DNA from 2 places in the Pseudomonas sp. TNT2022 ID642 genome. Region 2 is predicted to be linked to the other one. Evidence: riboswitches for the same ligand, from Rfam matches in the RefSeq annotation. Region 2 holds a riboswitch; the other holds the start of a gene.
The links. Region 2 has a riboswitch for cobalamin ahead of cobW (cobalamin biosynthesis protein CobW). Riboswitches for the same ligand answer to the same signal wherever they lie in the genome.

Region 1 (7,775 bases), on a different contig from region 2:
CGAACTGGAATGCTCCGAAGTGCCGCTGTTGATGAAGTCCGAATCGCTGTCAGAGCTGTACCAGCTGACCCGCCCACCGACGACCAGCGTCAACGGATCCGCGAGTTTCAGGCGCAGCGTCGAGTAGACGCCCTTCTGCTTGGTCAGCGAATTGACCGGGCCGCCACGCGAGGAGTTTTCGATGAAGTAACTGTCGTCCGGCTCAAGAATATGTTTGTCGGGATTGAACACGTTTTGCCGCTGCGGCAAAAACGCCACGGAGTAGAAGTCGTTCTTTTTCGAACGGCTGGCGTTGGCGCCGACGATCAGTTCATGTTGCTGACCGAATGCGTCGAACTTGCCATCGACGTACGCATCCAGGCCGTAATCGACCTGATCGTAGTCATACATGCTGCCCAGCATGCCGGTGGTGTTGACGCCCGGAGTCACCGCACCGGAAGCAAATGCGTATTTGATGTCCTGCGTGTTTTTTGTATAAACGCTGGCAACCTTCAGGCTCCAGTCGTCGTTGATCTGATGCTTGAGATCACTGAACACCGTCGTGCGCTGGCTGCGCCAGGTATTCCACGACGGATCGAGGCAAGTTGAGCGACTGAGTTTCAGATCGCTGCGATCCTTGTAGCGCGGCAGACCGCCCCAGCACGGATTGGCATCGACGTCTTCATAGGCGACACCCAGTCCGAGCGTGGTGTCGGGGCTGACGTCAAAGTCGAGCGCGCCGTAATACACCTGATCCTTGCGGCTGGCGTCGTCGACAAAGTAATGCCGGCTCTGCTCGGCGACCACGGCGCGGCCGCGTATCGTGCCAGCGTCGTTCAACGGGCCACCGGTGTCGACTTGTCCGCGATAGTTGTCCCAACTGCCGCCCGACAGGGTGATCTCGGTTTGCGCTGTGGCCTGTCCGCGCTTGCGCACAAAGTTAACCCCGCCGGCGGTGCCGCCCGAACCTTTCATCATCCCGGCCGCGCCGCGAAGAACCTCGACGCGGTCGTAATAGGCCATGTCGCCGCTGAAGCTGTCGGCCTGAACGTAGAGGTTGCCCATGTCCAGCGGCACGCCGTCGTACTGATATTGACCCGACATGCGAAAGCCACGGGAGTAGAAATATTTACCGCCCATGGTCGAGTCGTAGACGGTGATCCCCGGGGTCTTTTCCATGACCTGATCGATGGTGTTGAGGTTCTGGTCGTCGAGCATCTTGCGCGTCATCACCGTGACCGATTGCGGCGTCTCCCGCAGCGAGTGCTCGCCTTTGCCGATGGTCACCGCGCCGGTGGTGTATGAGCCACTGTTTTCGGTGGTTGCGCCGAGCATCTGGCCGTTGATGTTGGTGGCCCCCAGTTCCAGCGCCGAGCCGACTACCGGTGCCGGTCGCAGCACATAGGTGCCATTGGCCTGCGGTTCGGCTTGCAGGCCGCTGCCGCCGAGAATCCGCGCGAAGCCTTCGCTGGTGCCGAACACCCCTTTGAGCCCGGGGGATTTCAAGTCATCGGTCTGCTGCGCATCGAATGAAATCGCTGCCCCCGCCGCACTGGCGAAATGGCTGAGTACCTCGGTCAGGCTACCGGCAGCAATGTCGAAGGATTTAACCGAACTCTGTTGCGCCGACACTGGCGCGGCCAATGTCGTTGTCGACCAGACCCCGGCCGTCGTTGCCGCCAGTAGTCCGACCTTCACTGCGGTCGCCAGACGACCAGACTTGTACACCCGAGACATGCTTACCCTCCCCCAGAAACGCTGAATAAAAACTCATTGAGGGATGAGCCGAACGGTGTGCGTGAAAAGTGCAAACGCTGTAAAAAATATTTCCGGTTCACGGTGCCCATCACTGGGCAGGCGGCGACACATTGACCCAATAACGGCTGTAGCGCGTGATGCGCAAGGACAATCCACTCTCCAGCGCCGCCAGTGCGAGGTCGGTGTTGTCGATCGGAAATGCGCCGGAAACCTTCAGTTGGGCGATCCGCGCATCGCACCGCAGCACGCCGTGGCGGTAACGCGAAATATCCGCCAGCAGCTCGGCCAGAGGACGGTTGAGCGCGATGATGCTGCCTTGCTGCCAGGCACCGACCGACGCATCGTTGCGGCGAATCGCGCTGACCGAGCGGCTATTGAAATCCAGTGATTGTCCAGCCTCTAAACGCACGGTCGAGCCACCGCCCGCCGAGCTGACTTCGACAGCCTTCTCGATCACCGACACCTCGCCACCACCGTCCTGTGAGCGGACGATAAACCGCGTGCCCAACGCCAGCACTTGTCCATGCCGGGTCAGTACTTTGAACGGACGCTGCAACGGATCAACCGCGGTGCTCACCAGAATCTCGCCCCACAGTAATTCCAGGGTGCGCTGGCGACCGTCGAAGCGCAGATTGACTGAGGTGTCGGTGTTGAGCAGCAGGGAACTGCCATCGGCCAGACGAAACTCGCGTCGCTCGCCCACGCCGGTACGGAAATCGGCCAGCAGGTTTTGCGACGGCTCACTGCGCCAGCCCAGCCAGCCCAGCGAACCGGCCGAGGCCAGCAACACTACGCTGCGCAATACCTGCCGCCGGGATCGTTCGACCCCGCGCAACGCCGGTGCCGCCAAGGTGCCTGGCACGCTGGCCATTTGTTCGCCAACGGCCGCCATATGTTGCCAGGCTTGGTGATGGGCAGGGTCAGCGCGCAACCAGTCGTTCCAGGCTTCGCGATCAGCCTCGGTGGCGATGCCGGAATGCAGACGTGCGTACCAGCGCGCGGCGGCGCTGATCGCTTGTAGTTCGGCGGGCGACAGGCTCATGCCAGTTGCATCTGAATCTGCATCAGACAGCAATGCTCCATGGCTTTGGCCATGTAGTTGTTGACGCTGCGCACGCTGATGTTCAAGCGCTCGGCAATTTGCGGGTAGGTCAGACCATCGAATTGCGACAGGATAAACGTCTGCTTGACCTTCGGCCCCAGCCCTTGCAGAAGACGGTCGATTTCCACCAGCGCCTGTAACAGGATCGCCTGCTCTTCCAGCGAAGGCTGTTGCTCCTGTGGCATGGCCGCCAACGCTTCCAGCCAGGATTGCTCCAGCGAACGACGGCGGAACAGATCGACGAGCAAACCTTTGGCGATCATCGAGAGGTAAGGACGCGGCTCGCGAATATCCAGAGCGCTGCGGGCCTTGATGACCCGGACAAAGGTGTCCTGCGCCAGATCGGCCGCATCGAAAGAATTGCTCAGACGCTTGCGTAACCAGCCTTTCAACCACCCGTGATGGTCGCAATACAGGTCATTGACGGCGCTGCGCAGGGATAAATCGTCGGCGGACATGAGGCTGGAATAATTCGCGAGTGATAATGACTCTTATTGTCTGGCGCGCGACGGGTGCTTGGCAATAGGCAACACGGGCCATTTTCATCCCCATAACCCGGATCCCGAAAAGTTGACGAACGGTCTGTCGAATGTTCAGATGCCGCCCAGTTTCAGGTGTCCCATGCCGCCGTGCATGGGGTGAAACGGGAAACCGGTACGTTCTTTTCGAACAAGTCCGGTGCTGCCCCCGCAACGGTATGCGCGTGATGCTTTCGACAGACCACTGTGGCCACTGGGCCATGGGAAGGTGAAAGCCTCGATACGCGCGAGCCCGGAGACCGGCCTGGAATTTCGTTTGGCAAAATCCTGCGGTGGGCGGGCATGGGCCGGTATTGGCTGTGCGCGATGCCTTCTCCTGCATGCTCTTCTGCGAAGATCCTTTTCGAGAAGACAATGATTCGACCTTTCAACACTTCTGCTCCAACCCTGTTCCTTGGCTGCCTGTTCAGCCCGCTGCTGCTGGCCGACGACGCACCGCTGGAACTCCATCAGCAAATCGTTTCTGCACCGTCAGTGGAATCCACCACCGTCGCCGACATGGCGAAGTTCGGCAGCAAGGTCGAGATCGTCAGCCGCGAACAGATCGAACGTGCTGGCCCCAGCGCCGATGTCAGCCGCGTGATGCAGATGTTCATCCCCGGCCTGTATGTGGCGCCGAAAAACGGCCCGTTCGATTACGGCACTTATTCGCTGCTCGGCGGGCGCAACGACGACACGCTGATCCTGCTCGACGGCGTGCGCCTGAACAATCGCCTGTACGGCGGCCTCTATCTGGACACCCTGCCGGCCAACGCCATCGAACGCATCGAAGTGCTCAAGGGTGGCCAGAGCCTGTTGTTCGGCACCCAGGCCGTGTCTGGCGTGATCAACATCGTCACCCGCAGCCCGCAATCGCGCAAAGCCTCCGGCGAGGTGAATCTGGGCGTCGACAGCTTTGGCGGCACTACCGAGGATGCCCGCGTCGAGAATATCTTCACTAACGGTTTCGGCGATCTTGGTTTGCTGGCGTACGTCAGCCATAACGTCTCCGACGGCTATCAGCCGTACCGCAATCGCGACATGAAAAACGTCAGCGAGAAGAACCGCGCCTACGAAGTCACCACCTTCGGCGGCAAGGCGATTCAGTCGTTGGGCGATGATTCAAGGCTGGAACTGTTCTACCAATATGCCGACGCCAATCTCGACTTCGCCCGCCCGGTCGACAATCACAAGACCACCAACGATCGCGTGCAGCAGATCGCCACAGCGACGTTCGAACAGAACATCAACGAGCGACTGAGCTACTTCATCAAAGGTCATCTCAACGACTGGGACACGCGCTACACGCGGATCAACAATGTCGCCGGTGGCGGCACCAAAGTCATCAACCACAACGACTATTGGGGCTTCACCGACTGGGGTGTGCAGGCCGAAGGCAAGGCCGAGTTGCCCGGCGGCCATGTGCTGGTGTTCGGCAGCGACAACCAATGGTTCAAGGGCCAGGACGATGTACTGATCATCGATAACGACAAGGCCGAAGCCCACGCGATCTATACGCAATTGCGCCCGCAGATCGACGCCCTGCCCGACTGGCATCCGAGCATCGGTGTGCGCCACGAAGCCATGAGCGGCGGCGACGGTGCCACGGTCGGCATGCTCACTTCGCTGTATGACCTCAACGACAACTGGTCGGTGCGCGGACAATACGGCAGCGCCTACAAACTGCCGAACGCCGAGCAATTGTTCGTCAATGAACCGGGCGACGAGATCGGCAATCGCAACCTGAAACCGGAAAAAAGCCGCAACGCTGAACTCGGTGTCGACTACAAAGGCTTCTTGCTCGACCGTGAATTCAGCGCCAGCGTGACCCTGTTCAAACGCAAGATCGACGACCTGATCACCCTCGATGGTATCCAGTGGGTCAACGGTGAAGGCACGATCCAGATGCGCGGTTTCGAGGCCGACGCCAAACTGGCGCTCAACGATCAGTGGAGCCTGCAAGCGGACATGACGCGTAATCTCACCGAATCGCGCACGGGGGCGACCATCAACGACATTCCGAGCTTTTTCGCCCGTTCGCGCGTGGGTTATGAAGCGGAAAATCGCCTGTGGGGTGCCGGCGGCGCGATCCGCTACATCCGCGACATCACCAGTTCGAAACAGGTGGAATACGGCCATTATTCGGTGGTCGATGCCGACGCTTATCGCTACCTCGACAATGCCCACCAACACCGCGTGAGCCTGCTGGTGGAAAACCTCTTCGACCGCGATTACGTCACCAGCCGCTCGAGCAACGTCGACAACCTCGGCCGGCCGTTCACCTCCGAAGTGCGCTACACGTACCGCTTCTGATGAATGACATCACAACCATCGACGGCGTCGACACGCACCTGGACTGGTCGCATGTACCCGAGCATGCGCACCATGTGTTCCTCTGCACCGGCCCACGCTGCACTCAGCGTGGCGCCTTGCAGCTATGGAAAACCCTGCGCCGGCATTTGCTCGCGCACGATCGCATCGAGACCCCGGGCGGCGTCTTGCTGACCCGTTCGCACTGTCAGTTCCCGTGCAATCTGGGGCCGATCATCACGGTGTATCCGGAGCGCTGCTGGTATGGCGTACGCAGCAAGGAGGATGTGCAGCGACTGGTCGAGGGGCATCTGGTGGGCGGTGAAGTGGTCGCGGATTTACTGATCAAGGCGCGGACATGAGATCGATCCTGTATGCGCTTGGCGCCCTGCTCTGTGCAACGCCCGTGCTCGCCGACAGTTACCGCAACTGCGGCGAGCATTGGCACGCCGCTCAGCCATCACGCATCGTCGCGCTCAATCAGCATGCGGCTGATCTGGTCCTGGCGCTGGGCGCCGGGTCAGCGCTGGTCGGCGTGGCGTATCTGGATGACACCCATGCCGGGCAGCGGCCATCCGAGTATTTCGGCGTGCCGGTGATCGCCCGCCAGTACCCGGCCAGTGAAGTGCTTTACGCGCAGCAACCGGACCTGGTGATCGGCGGGTTTGCCACAGCGTTCGGCGACGGTGTGACCTCACGCTCGGGGCTTGCGCGCAATGGCGTGGGTTCGTATCTGCTGGAGTCGGCCTGCAACGGGCACTCGCTGGATTACTTCGCGCATGTGCGCAATGACTTGCTGACGCTCGGCAAACTGCTGCACAAACAGGCAAAGGCGCGGCAATTGAGTGAGGCCATGGACGCCGATCTCGCCAGCGCCCGAGCGTTGGCCGGTTCGGGTAAACCGCTGTCAGTGTTCTATCTCGACAGCGAAGTAAAAGGCCTCGACAGCGAAGGTCAACGCGGGTTTGTCACCCCGCTACTGGCCGCCGCCGGTGCGCGCAATGTGTTCGCCGACATCAATCTTTATCGGGTGACCGTCAACAGCGAAACCCTGCTGGCCAGCGACCCTGACGTAATCCTGCTGGCTGACGCCGAATGGTCCCCCGCCAGTCGCAAACGCTATCTGTTGACCCACGACCCGGTGCTGTCGCAACTGCGCGCCGTGCGCGAGAACCGAATGATCGAAATCCCCTTCACCCATCTGCTGCCGACCTTCAACAGCGGTCAAGTGGCACTGCAACTGGCCCGCCAACTCAATGCCCTGAACAAAAATAAATGAACCCGCCGCACCCCACGTCACCTAACGCACAGACCATCAGGAGGTAGCCAATGCAAATCGAAACCGTGTGGATCGTACTGGCGGCAGTTCTTCTGCTTATTGAACTCTGGGCCATCAATCGGGTGCGCAAGAGCGAGGGGAAATCGAGCAATAAAGGCGTGTGGATCGTGTTGATTGTGTTTGTGCCGTTGTTTGGTTTGATTGCCTGGGCGTTGGCGGGGCCCAAGCATGTCAGCCGGCATTCGGCGTCGTAACCTGACCCTTGATCCAAATGCCCGCCGGAGATATGCCCGCTTAACCCGTTGCGAGCGCACGAGCCCGGCTTTGGCCGGGCTTTTTTCTGGTTGCTCGCAGCGTCCCCCTGTTGCAGGATCGGCACCTCGACAACAGGGAATGTTGCAATGAAAAAGACGCGAATTGTGGTGGTGGGGGCAGGCATCGTTGGCGCCTCCCTTGCGTATCACCTGTCCGGCAAAGGTGCGCAGGTCACGTTGATCGAGGCCGGCGAGATCGCGAGTGGCGTGACGGCAAGCTCTTTCGCCTGGATCAATACCACGCACGCCGGCGCTGATCCGATTGCGCAGTTGCGTGATGCGGCCATCGCGGAGTACCGCAGACTCCAGACCGAACTCCCGGACTTGCAGATTTGCTGGACCGGCGCTCTGTCGTACAACGAATCGGCTGAACAGCCTGCTTCGGCGACGCTGCTATCAGCTGCCGAAGTGCTTGCCCGCGAGCCCAACCTGAAAAATCCCCCTCCCCGCGCGTTGTATCGCGCGGAAGAAGGCGCGCTAGACGCCGTGCAGGCTACCCACGCGTTGATTGCCGG
Region 2 (7,775 bases):
CCCTGGGGGAGAGGGAACTGATTGCGGTGCTCTTTCGAGTTACGCCGACCTGAATTATCGAGTTGACTTCGATTCTGAACAGCACACAAATCGGCTCCCTTTCCCCCTCGCCCCCTTGGGGGCGGTCCGACGTTTCGGGAGGGCTGGGGTGAGGGGGTGACTTTCCTGAGGACGCTACATATCTTCCTCAATATCCAACAGCAGATTCTCCAGCGCTTCTTTATAAGCCCCCGGCTCCTGCCACATCCCCCGCTGCTGCGCCTCAAGCATCCGCTCAGTCATGTCCCGCAACGCATGCGGATTATGCTCACGAACAAATTCCCGAGTCGCAGGGTCCAGCAAATAAGCATCCGCCAACAACGCGTACTGGTGGTCATCGATCAACTGCGTGGTGGCATCAAACGCAAACAGGTTATCCACCGTCGCCGCCATTTCGAACGCGCCTTTATAGCCGTGGCGCTTGACCCCGTCGATCCACTTTGGATTGGCCGCCCGCGAGCGGATCACCCGGTTCAGCTCTTCTTTCAGCGTACGAATCTTCGGCAGATCCGGCTGGCTGTGATCGCCGTGATAACTGGCCGCCGCCTCGCCACGCAGGGTTTCCACAGCAGCAAGCATGCCGCCCTGGAATTGGTAGTAGTCGTTGGAATCAAGCAGGTCGTGCTCGCGATTGTCCTGATTCTGCAGCACTGCTTGCACCTGGCTCAGGCGCTGGACGAACTGCTCGCGCGCAGCGGTGCCATCGTCGGAACCACCGTAGGCGTAAGCGCCCCAGTTCAGATAAACCTCGGCGAGGTCGTCGCGGGTCTGCCACAAGCGACCGTCGATGGCGCCCTGCACGCCTGCGCCGTACGCACCGGGTTTGGCACCGAAGATCCGCCAACCCGCCTGACGCCGCGCGGTGTCCTCATCGACGCCCGATTGCAGCAGTGCCTCGCGCTCGGCACGCACTTTGGCGGCCAACGGATTGAGATCGTCCGGCTCGTCCAGTGCCGCTACCGCCTGCACCGCCGCGTCGAACAAGCGAATCAGGTTGGCGAACGCATCGCGGAAAAAACCGGAAACCCGCAACGTGACATCAACGCGCGGACGGTCTAGCAAACTCAGCGGCAGAATCTCGAAATCGTCGACACGCTGACTGCCAGTGGCCCACACCGGACGCACCCCCATCAACGCCATGGCCTGGGCGATGTCGTCACCGCCGGTGCGCATGGTCGCGGTGCCCCAGACGGATAATCCGAGCTGGCGCAGGTGATCGCCGTGGTCTTGCAGGTGTCGCTCCAGAATCAACGTCGCTGACTGGAAGCCGATGCGCCACGCGGTGGTGGTGGGCAGGTTGCGCACGTCGACCGAGTAGAAATTGCGTCCGGTGGGCAGGACGTCGAGGCGACCACGGCTGGGTGCGCCACTGGGGCCGGCGGGGACGAAGCGGCCGCTGAGGGCATCGAGCAGACCGCGCATTTCTGCGGGGCCGCAAGCGTCCAGGCGTGGGGCGACGACTTCGCGCAGATTCTCGATAATTGCACTGACTTCAGCCCACGCCGGCCCCTGTGGGAGCGAGCCTGCTCGCGAAAGCGGTGGATCAGGTAAATCTTTAGCGACTGACACGACGCCTTCGCGAGCAGGCTCGCTCCCACAGGGGATTTGCAGGGATTCGCAGATCAACGCAGTTGCAAACAGTTCGAGCCGTTCGCGGGTGTCGCCGGCAGTGCGCCAGACTTCGTCGCTTTGCGATTGCAGCGCCTCGGGACGCGGGCCGGTCCATGGATCGGCCAGCGCACAATCGAGTGGATCGAATCCGAGTTCGAACGCTTTGGCGAGTGCTCGCAATAGGCTTGATTGCGCGCCTTTGCCGTCGCCTCGTGGAATACGCAGAAGCGCCAACAATGTATCGATGCGCAATCGCCCGCTCGGCGACTCGCCAAAAATGTGCAGCCCGTCGCGAATCTGCGATTCCTTCAGATCACACAAATACGTATCCAGACGCGGCAACCAGATCGCCGCATCGGCGTCACTGTCCAGCCCGGCATCAAGCTGCAATTCACGATCGATCTGCGTCTCGCGCACCAATTGCAGAATGTCGCGCTGCAACTCGCGGGCGCGGCGCGGATCGAGCAGTTGCGCTTCGTAATACTCGTCGGCCAGCAGCTCCAGATTGCGCAATGGGCCGTAGGTTTCGGCGCGGGTCAGCGGCGGCATCAGGTGGTCGATGATCACCGCTTGCGTGCGTCGTTTGGCCTGCGCGCCCTCACCCGGGTCGTTGACGATAAACGGGTAGATATTCGGCAGCGGCCCGAGCAACGCATCCGGCCAGCAATTTTCCGAAAGGCCCACGCCTTTGCCCGGCAGCCATTCGAGGTTGCCGTGCTTGCCGACGTGAATCACACCGTGCGCGCCATAGGTGTTGCGCAACCAGAAATAGAACGCCAGATAAGCGTGCGGCGGCACCAGATCCGGATCGTGATAGACCGCGCTTGGATCAACTTGATAGCCGCGCGCCGGCTGGATGCCGACGAAGGTCAGACCGAAGCGAATGCCGGCGATCATCATCCGCCCGTCGCGGCACATCGGATCGTTTTGCGGCGCTCCCCAGCGTTCAATCACAGCGGCGCGATTGGCTTCCGGCAGCGCGTTGAACATCGCCAGATAAGCGTCCATCGCCAGGCTTTGCTGGCACGGACGCAGATCAATGGTGTCGAGATCGTTGCTGACGCCGCCGAGCAATTGCTGGATCAACTCGGTGCCGGTTTTGGGCAACTCTGCCGTGACCGGATAGCCCTCAGCCTGCAACGCACGCAGGATATTCAGCGCCGCCGCCGGCGTGTCGAGACCGACGCCATTACCAATGCGGCCATCGCGAGTCGGATAGTTGGCGAGGATCAGCGCAATGCGTTTTTCGCCATTCGGCACCCGTGCCAGATCGATCCAGCGCCGCGCCAGTTCAGCGACGAAATCCATGCGCTCGGGTTGCGCGCGGTAGCAGACCACATCGGACTGACTGCGCTCGCTGCGCCAGGCCAGATCCTTGAAGCTGATTGGTCGGCTGATGATGCGACCGTCGAGTTCCGGCAAGGCAATGTGCATGGCCAGATCACGCGGGCCGAGGCCCTGCTCGCTGGCGCGCCAGCCGGGTTCGTTGTCCTGCGCGCAGATCGCCTGAATCACCGGGATATTGCGGCGAAACGGTCGCAAGTGCGGCGCTTCAGGGCTGGACTGGGCGAAACCAGTGGTGTTGAGAATCACCCCCGCCTCGACTTCGTCCAGCCAATCCTCGACCACCGCCAGGCAGCCGGGTTCTTTCAGACTGGCCACGGCGATCGGCAGTGGATTAAGCCCGGCCGCCTGCAAACGCTGGCAGAAAACATCAATGAAAGCGGTGTTCGCCGCTTGCAGATGCGAGCGGTAAAACAGCACCGCCGCCACCGGGTTTTCCGGCCGCCATTCGGCTTGCCAGTCACTCAGTGCGGCGCTGGTTTTGTTCGGGTGGTAGATCGCCGTGCGCGGCAGGGTCTGCGGTTCTTCCCAGGCGTAATCGCGGGCGAGCCAACGGTTGGCCAGACAACGGAAAAAATCCAGCGCATTGCCCAGACCGCCCTGACGCAGGAACTGCCAGAGTCGATCACGATCCACCGCGTTGACGGTGCTCAAGTCGCTGAGCTCCGGATCGGGACGGTCATCGCCCGGCACCAGAATCACCTGTACACCACGCTCGGACAGCTCGACCAGACGCTCGACGCCATAACGCCAATAGGCGATGCCACCGTGCAGCGAAATCAAAATGACCTTGGCATGGCGCAGCACTTCATCGACGTACAGATCGACCGAGGCATGATTCTGTACCTGCATGGGATTGGCCAGACGCAGGCTCGGGTAATCCTCGGGCAATTGCTGCGCGGCTTCGGCGAGCAGCGCCAGGCTGGAGTCGCCGCTGCACAGGATTACCAGCTCGGCGGGAGTTTGGCCAAGGTCGGCAATGTTGTCATCCGAGACGAAACCGCCGGGCTGGGTCCTGAGCAGGTGCATGGCTTAAACGCTGAGCGCGGCGCGCAGTTGCGCTTCGAGTTGGGCGGCGTCGAGTTCCTGGCCGATCAGCACCAGACGTGTCACGCGCGCTTCATCGGCGCCCCACTGACGGTCGAAATGTTTGTCGAAACGCGTGCCCACGCCCTGGATCAACAGGCGCATCGGCTTGTTCGGGATCGCCGCGAAACCTTTGACACGGAGGATGCCGTGCTTGACCACCAATTGCGTCAGGGCGTCGAGCAGCAGGCTTTCGTCAGCTTGCGGCAGTTCGATGGAGATCGAATCGAAGGCGTCGTGATCGTGGTCATCGTGATCGTCATCGCCTTCACCATGGTGGTGATCGTGATGGCTGTGGCGGCTGTCGATGTGTTCTTCGGAACCGGCGCCGAGGCCGATCAACACGTCCAGTGGCAGACGGCCGTTGCTGGCTTCGATGATTTTCACCGCCGGTGGCAGCTCTTCGGCGACTTCAGCGCGCACGCGAGCGAGATCTTCCGGGCTGGTTTGGTCGGCTTTGTTCAGGATGACGAGATCGGCGCTGGCCAGTTGGTCGGCGAACAGTTCGTGCAGCGGCGATTCGTGATCGAGGTTCGGGTCGAGTTTGCGCTGGGCGTCGACCTGATCCGGGAACGCAGCGAAAGTGCCAGCGGCCACCGCCGGGCTGTCGACCACGGTGATCACCGCATCAACGGTGCAGGCGCTGCGGATTTCCGGCCACTGGAAGGCTTGCACCAGCGGTTTTGGCAGGGCCAGGCCCGAGGTTTCGATGAGGATGTGGTCGAGGTCGCCGCGACGCGCAACCAGTTCGCGCATCACCGGGAAGAACTCTTCCTGAACGGTGCAGCACAGGCAGCCGTTGGCCAGTTCGTAAACGCGGCCCGTGGCTTCTTCTTCGGTGCAACCGATGGTGCATTGCTTGAGGATTTCACCGTCGATGCCCAGCTCGCCAAACTCGTTGACGATCACCGCAATGCGCCGGCCCTGTGCGTTGTCGAGCATGTGCCGCAGCAGCGTGGTCTTGCCCGAGCCGAGGAAGCCGGTGACGATGGTGACGGGGAGTTTGGCCAGTGTTTTCATCGGTATGCCCTTTGGCAAGCGGCGGGCATACGGGACGAGAACCGGCAACGCGCGTGCGCGCCGGAAGCGTTCGCCACCGGATCACCCCGCCCGGTTGTAGTGAGAATCTGTGACGAGGCAGGTCTCCTGGCTGACGGCGTTCAGGCGCTGGGCCTGGCGTTTGCTGCGCCTTCCCGCTGGCTCATCAGTTGAGCTGGCAGTGGCGTGGCAGCGAACATCACCGTTCACAGTTGCGGGGGCAGCCGCGGCATTGACCGCGTTCCCTTCTTAGCTTCGGCGTGGGCCGAAGAACCTCGAAAGCGCAAGGCTACGCATGGTGTGGTTATGGGTCAATGTTTGGATTGGGGGTATATCCGTTGCTGCGGCTGGGGCCGCTGGCGGTTTCGCTCTTACAGCGAGTCACCTTTTCCAAACGCCGAAAAGGTAACCCAAAAGGCTTTGCCCCGGCGTACGGCACTTCGCTGAGGCTCAGTGTTCCCTCGCTACGGTGTCCATCCGGGGGCATCGCCTACGGTTTGCTTCGCTGCACCTCCTCTCGATGTGTGCGGCTTCGCCGCACGGCGCTGCGCGCCTAACCCCCGGATGAACACCTTCGCTCGGCCTGCCGAAGGGGCAAAAAAGCCAGATCAAAAGCCAGATCAAGAGCCCCTCACCCTAGCCCTCTCCCGGAGGGAGAGGGGACTGATCGAGTTGTTTGGGCGAGGGACGCCGACGTGCGATACCGCGTTGAACTCAGATTTTGAAAAGCCCACAAATCGGCTCCCTCTCCCTCCGGGAGAGGGCTGGGGTGAGGGAAAATCCACCACAAATCCAAAGCCGACCACGCCCCGCTCTTCACCACTCAATAGGCCGAGCGTAGCGAAGGAACCCCGAGCCCCAGCGAGCGGGCCGCACGTAGGAGCAAGCCCTTTTGGTTACTTTTGGGGCGTTTGCCAAAAGTGACCCGCCGTAAGGGCGGAACCCTAATCAGCAACACCCGCAGCAACGGATCCACCCCAAAAAATTGACCAAAACCCCACCCCCATGCTCTCCTACACACCTTGTTACGGGTGCCCTTCACAGGGTGAAACGGGAAACCGGTGAATCATGTGCTTTACTCAAAGCCATGTCAGTCCGGTGCTGCCCCCGCAACGGTAAGCGAGCGAAGCGTCAAAACCACTGTGTCAGCAAGGCATGGGAAGGTGACGCTTGCAGGTCGGCCTGACGCCAACCCCTCGTGAGCCCGGAGACCGGCCCGCAACACACAGCCCGCATTTTTGCGTCGCTGAACATAACAAACCCGCGGTGGGCGGGCGCTGTTCGAACCTCTGCGAGCCCGACCCGCAGGGGTTTTCATGCGCTCAAATCACCCGCTGACACTCCAGAGGGAAGCGCCATGTCGATCATCAGCAGCACCGGCAGCAACACGGACAAAATTTCCAGCACCACCACCCTGAGCCAACGCCTGACCGCCGCGATCTTTGCGTCGATCCTCGGTGCCAGCCTGGTCTACTTCGCCGGTTTCTCACACATCGAAGCGGTGCACAACGCCGCCCACGATACCCGCCACAGCGCCGCGTTCCCGTGCCACTGAGACCTGCCGACATGATCAAGCGTATTGCGCAAACCGCAGGTTTCACCGGCCTGCTGGCCGCCCTGCTCCTCACCCTGCTGCAAAGCTTCTGGGTATCCCCGCTGATTCTTCAGGCAGAGACCTTCGAGAAAGCCGAACCGGTTGCAGAAGTTCACGAACACGCCGCCGGCACCGCTGCGCACACCCACGATGCCGAAGCCTGGGAGCCGGAAGACGGCTGGCAGCGCGTAGTCTCGACCACGGGTGGCAATCTGGTGGTGGCTGTCGGTTTTGCTCTGATGCTCGCGGGTCTTTACACCCTGCGTGCGCCGACCAAAACCTCGCAAGGCCTGCTCTGGGGTCTGGCCGGTTACGCGACATTCGTCCTGGCACCGACGATGGGCCTGCCACCTGAATTGCCGGGCACTGCCGCCGCTGATCTGGCCTCGCGACAAATCTGGTGGATCGGCACTGCCGCTTCGACCGCTGTCGGCCTGTCGCTGATCGCGTTCAGCCGTCACTGGCTGATGAAGATCCTTGGTGTCGCCATTCTCGCGGTGCCGCACGTGATCGGCGCACCACAGCCGCAAGTGCATTCGATGCTCGCTCCCGAGGCATTGGAAGCCCAGTTCAAAATCGCTTCGCAGTTGACCAACGTAGTGTTCTGGCTGGCCCTGGGCCTGATCAGCGCCTGGTTGTTCCGCCGCAAAAGCGCTGGTCAATACCACGCATGACCGATGACAGCGCAGCGCCGACCTTCGTGATCGGCCTGGGCTGCCAGCGCGGCTGTCCGGCCAGCACGCTGCGCGCGTTACTCGACCAGGCATTGCAGGCCCATCGCATCGACCTTGAAGCGGTCAAGGCCTTGGCCAGCATCGACTTGAAGCGCGACGAACCGGGTCTGCAAGAACTTGCTGCACAACTGGCCCTGCCCTTGCTGTATTTCAGCAGTGAAGAACTGGCCAGTTACCAGCAACGACTCAGTCACCATTCGCAGATCGCCTACGAACGCACCGGTTGCTACGGCGTGGCCGAAAGTGCCGCTCTGGCTCTCGCCGAACAGCTGATACAGGCGCCGGCAAAACTGCTGATTTCCCGGCAAAAATACGCACAGGCAACGTTG

Region 1: another riboswitch for cobalamin. It lies ahead of M5G26_RS13220 (TonB-dependent receptor plug domain-containing protein); the one in region 2 lies ahead of cobW (cobalamin biosynthesis protein CobW).

What each region holds. Positions count from the first base shown of each region.
Region 1 is NZ_JAMDGW010000012.1:208,435-216,209, reverse strand. It holds gene M5G26_RS13235 (TonB-dependent siderophore receptor) at 1-1,716, opposite strand, end outside; gene M5G26_RS13230 (FecR domain-containing protein) at 1,826-2,779, opposite strand; gene M5G26_RS13225 (sigma-70 family RNA polymerase sigma factor) at 2,776-3,297, opposite strand; cobalamin riboswitch at 3,435-3,640, shown strand; gene M5G26_RS13220 (TonB-dependent receptor plug domain-containing protein) at 3,733-5,670, shown strand; gene M5G26_RS13215 ((2Fe-2S) ferredoxin domain-containing protein) at 5,670-6,029, shown strand; gene M5G26_RS13210 (ABC transporter substrate-binding protein) at 6,026-6,946, shown strand; gene M5G26_RS13205 (PLD nuclease N-terminal domain-containing protein) at 6,997-7,200, shown strand; gene M5G26_RS13200 (NAD(P)/FAD-dependent oxidoreductase) at 7,348-7,775, shown strand, end outside.
Region 2 is NZ_JAMDGW010000007.1:367,144-374,918, forward strand. It holds gene cobN (cobaltochelatase subunit CobN) at 175-4,023, opposite strand; gene cobW (cobalamin biosynthesis protein CobW) at 4,027-5,100, opposite strand; cobalamin riboswitch at 5,200-5,411, opposite strand; cobalamin riboswitch at 6,131-6,352, shown strand; gene M5G26_RS07560 (CbtB domain-containing protein) at 6,476-6,673, shown strand; gene M5G26_RS07565 (CbtA family protein) at 6,685-7,386, shown strand; gene M5G26_RS07570 (cobalamin biosynthesis protein) at 7,383-7,775, shown strand, end outside.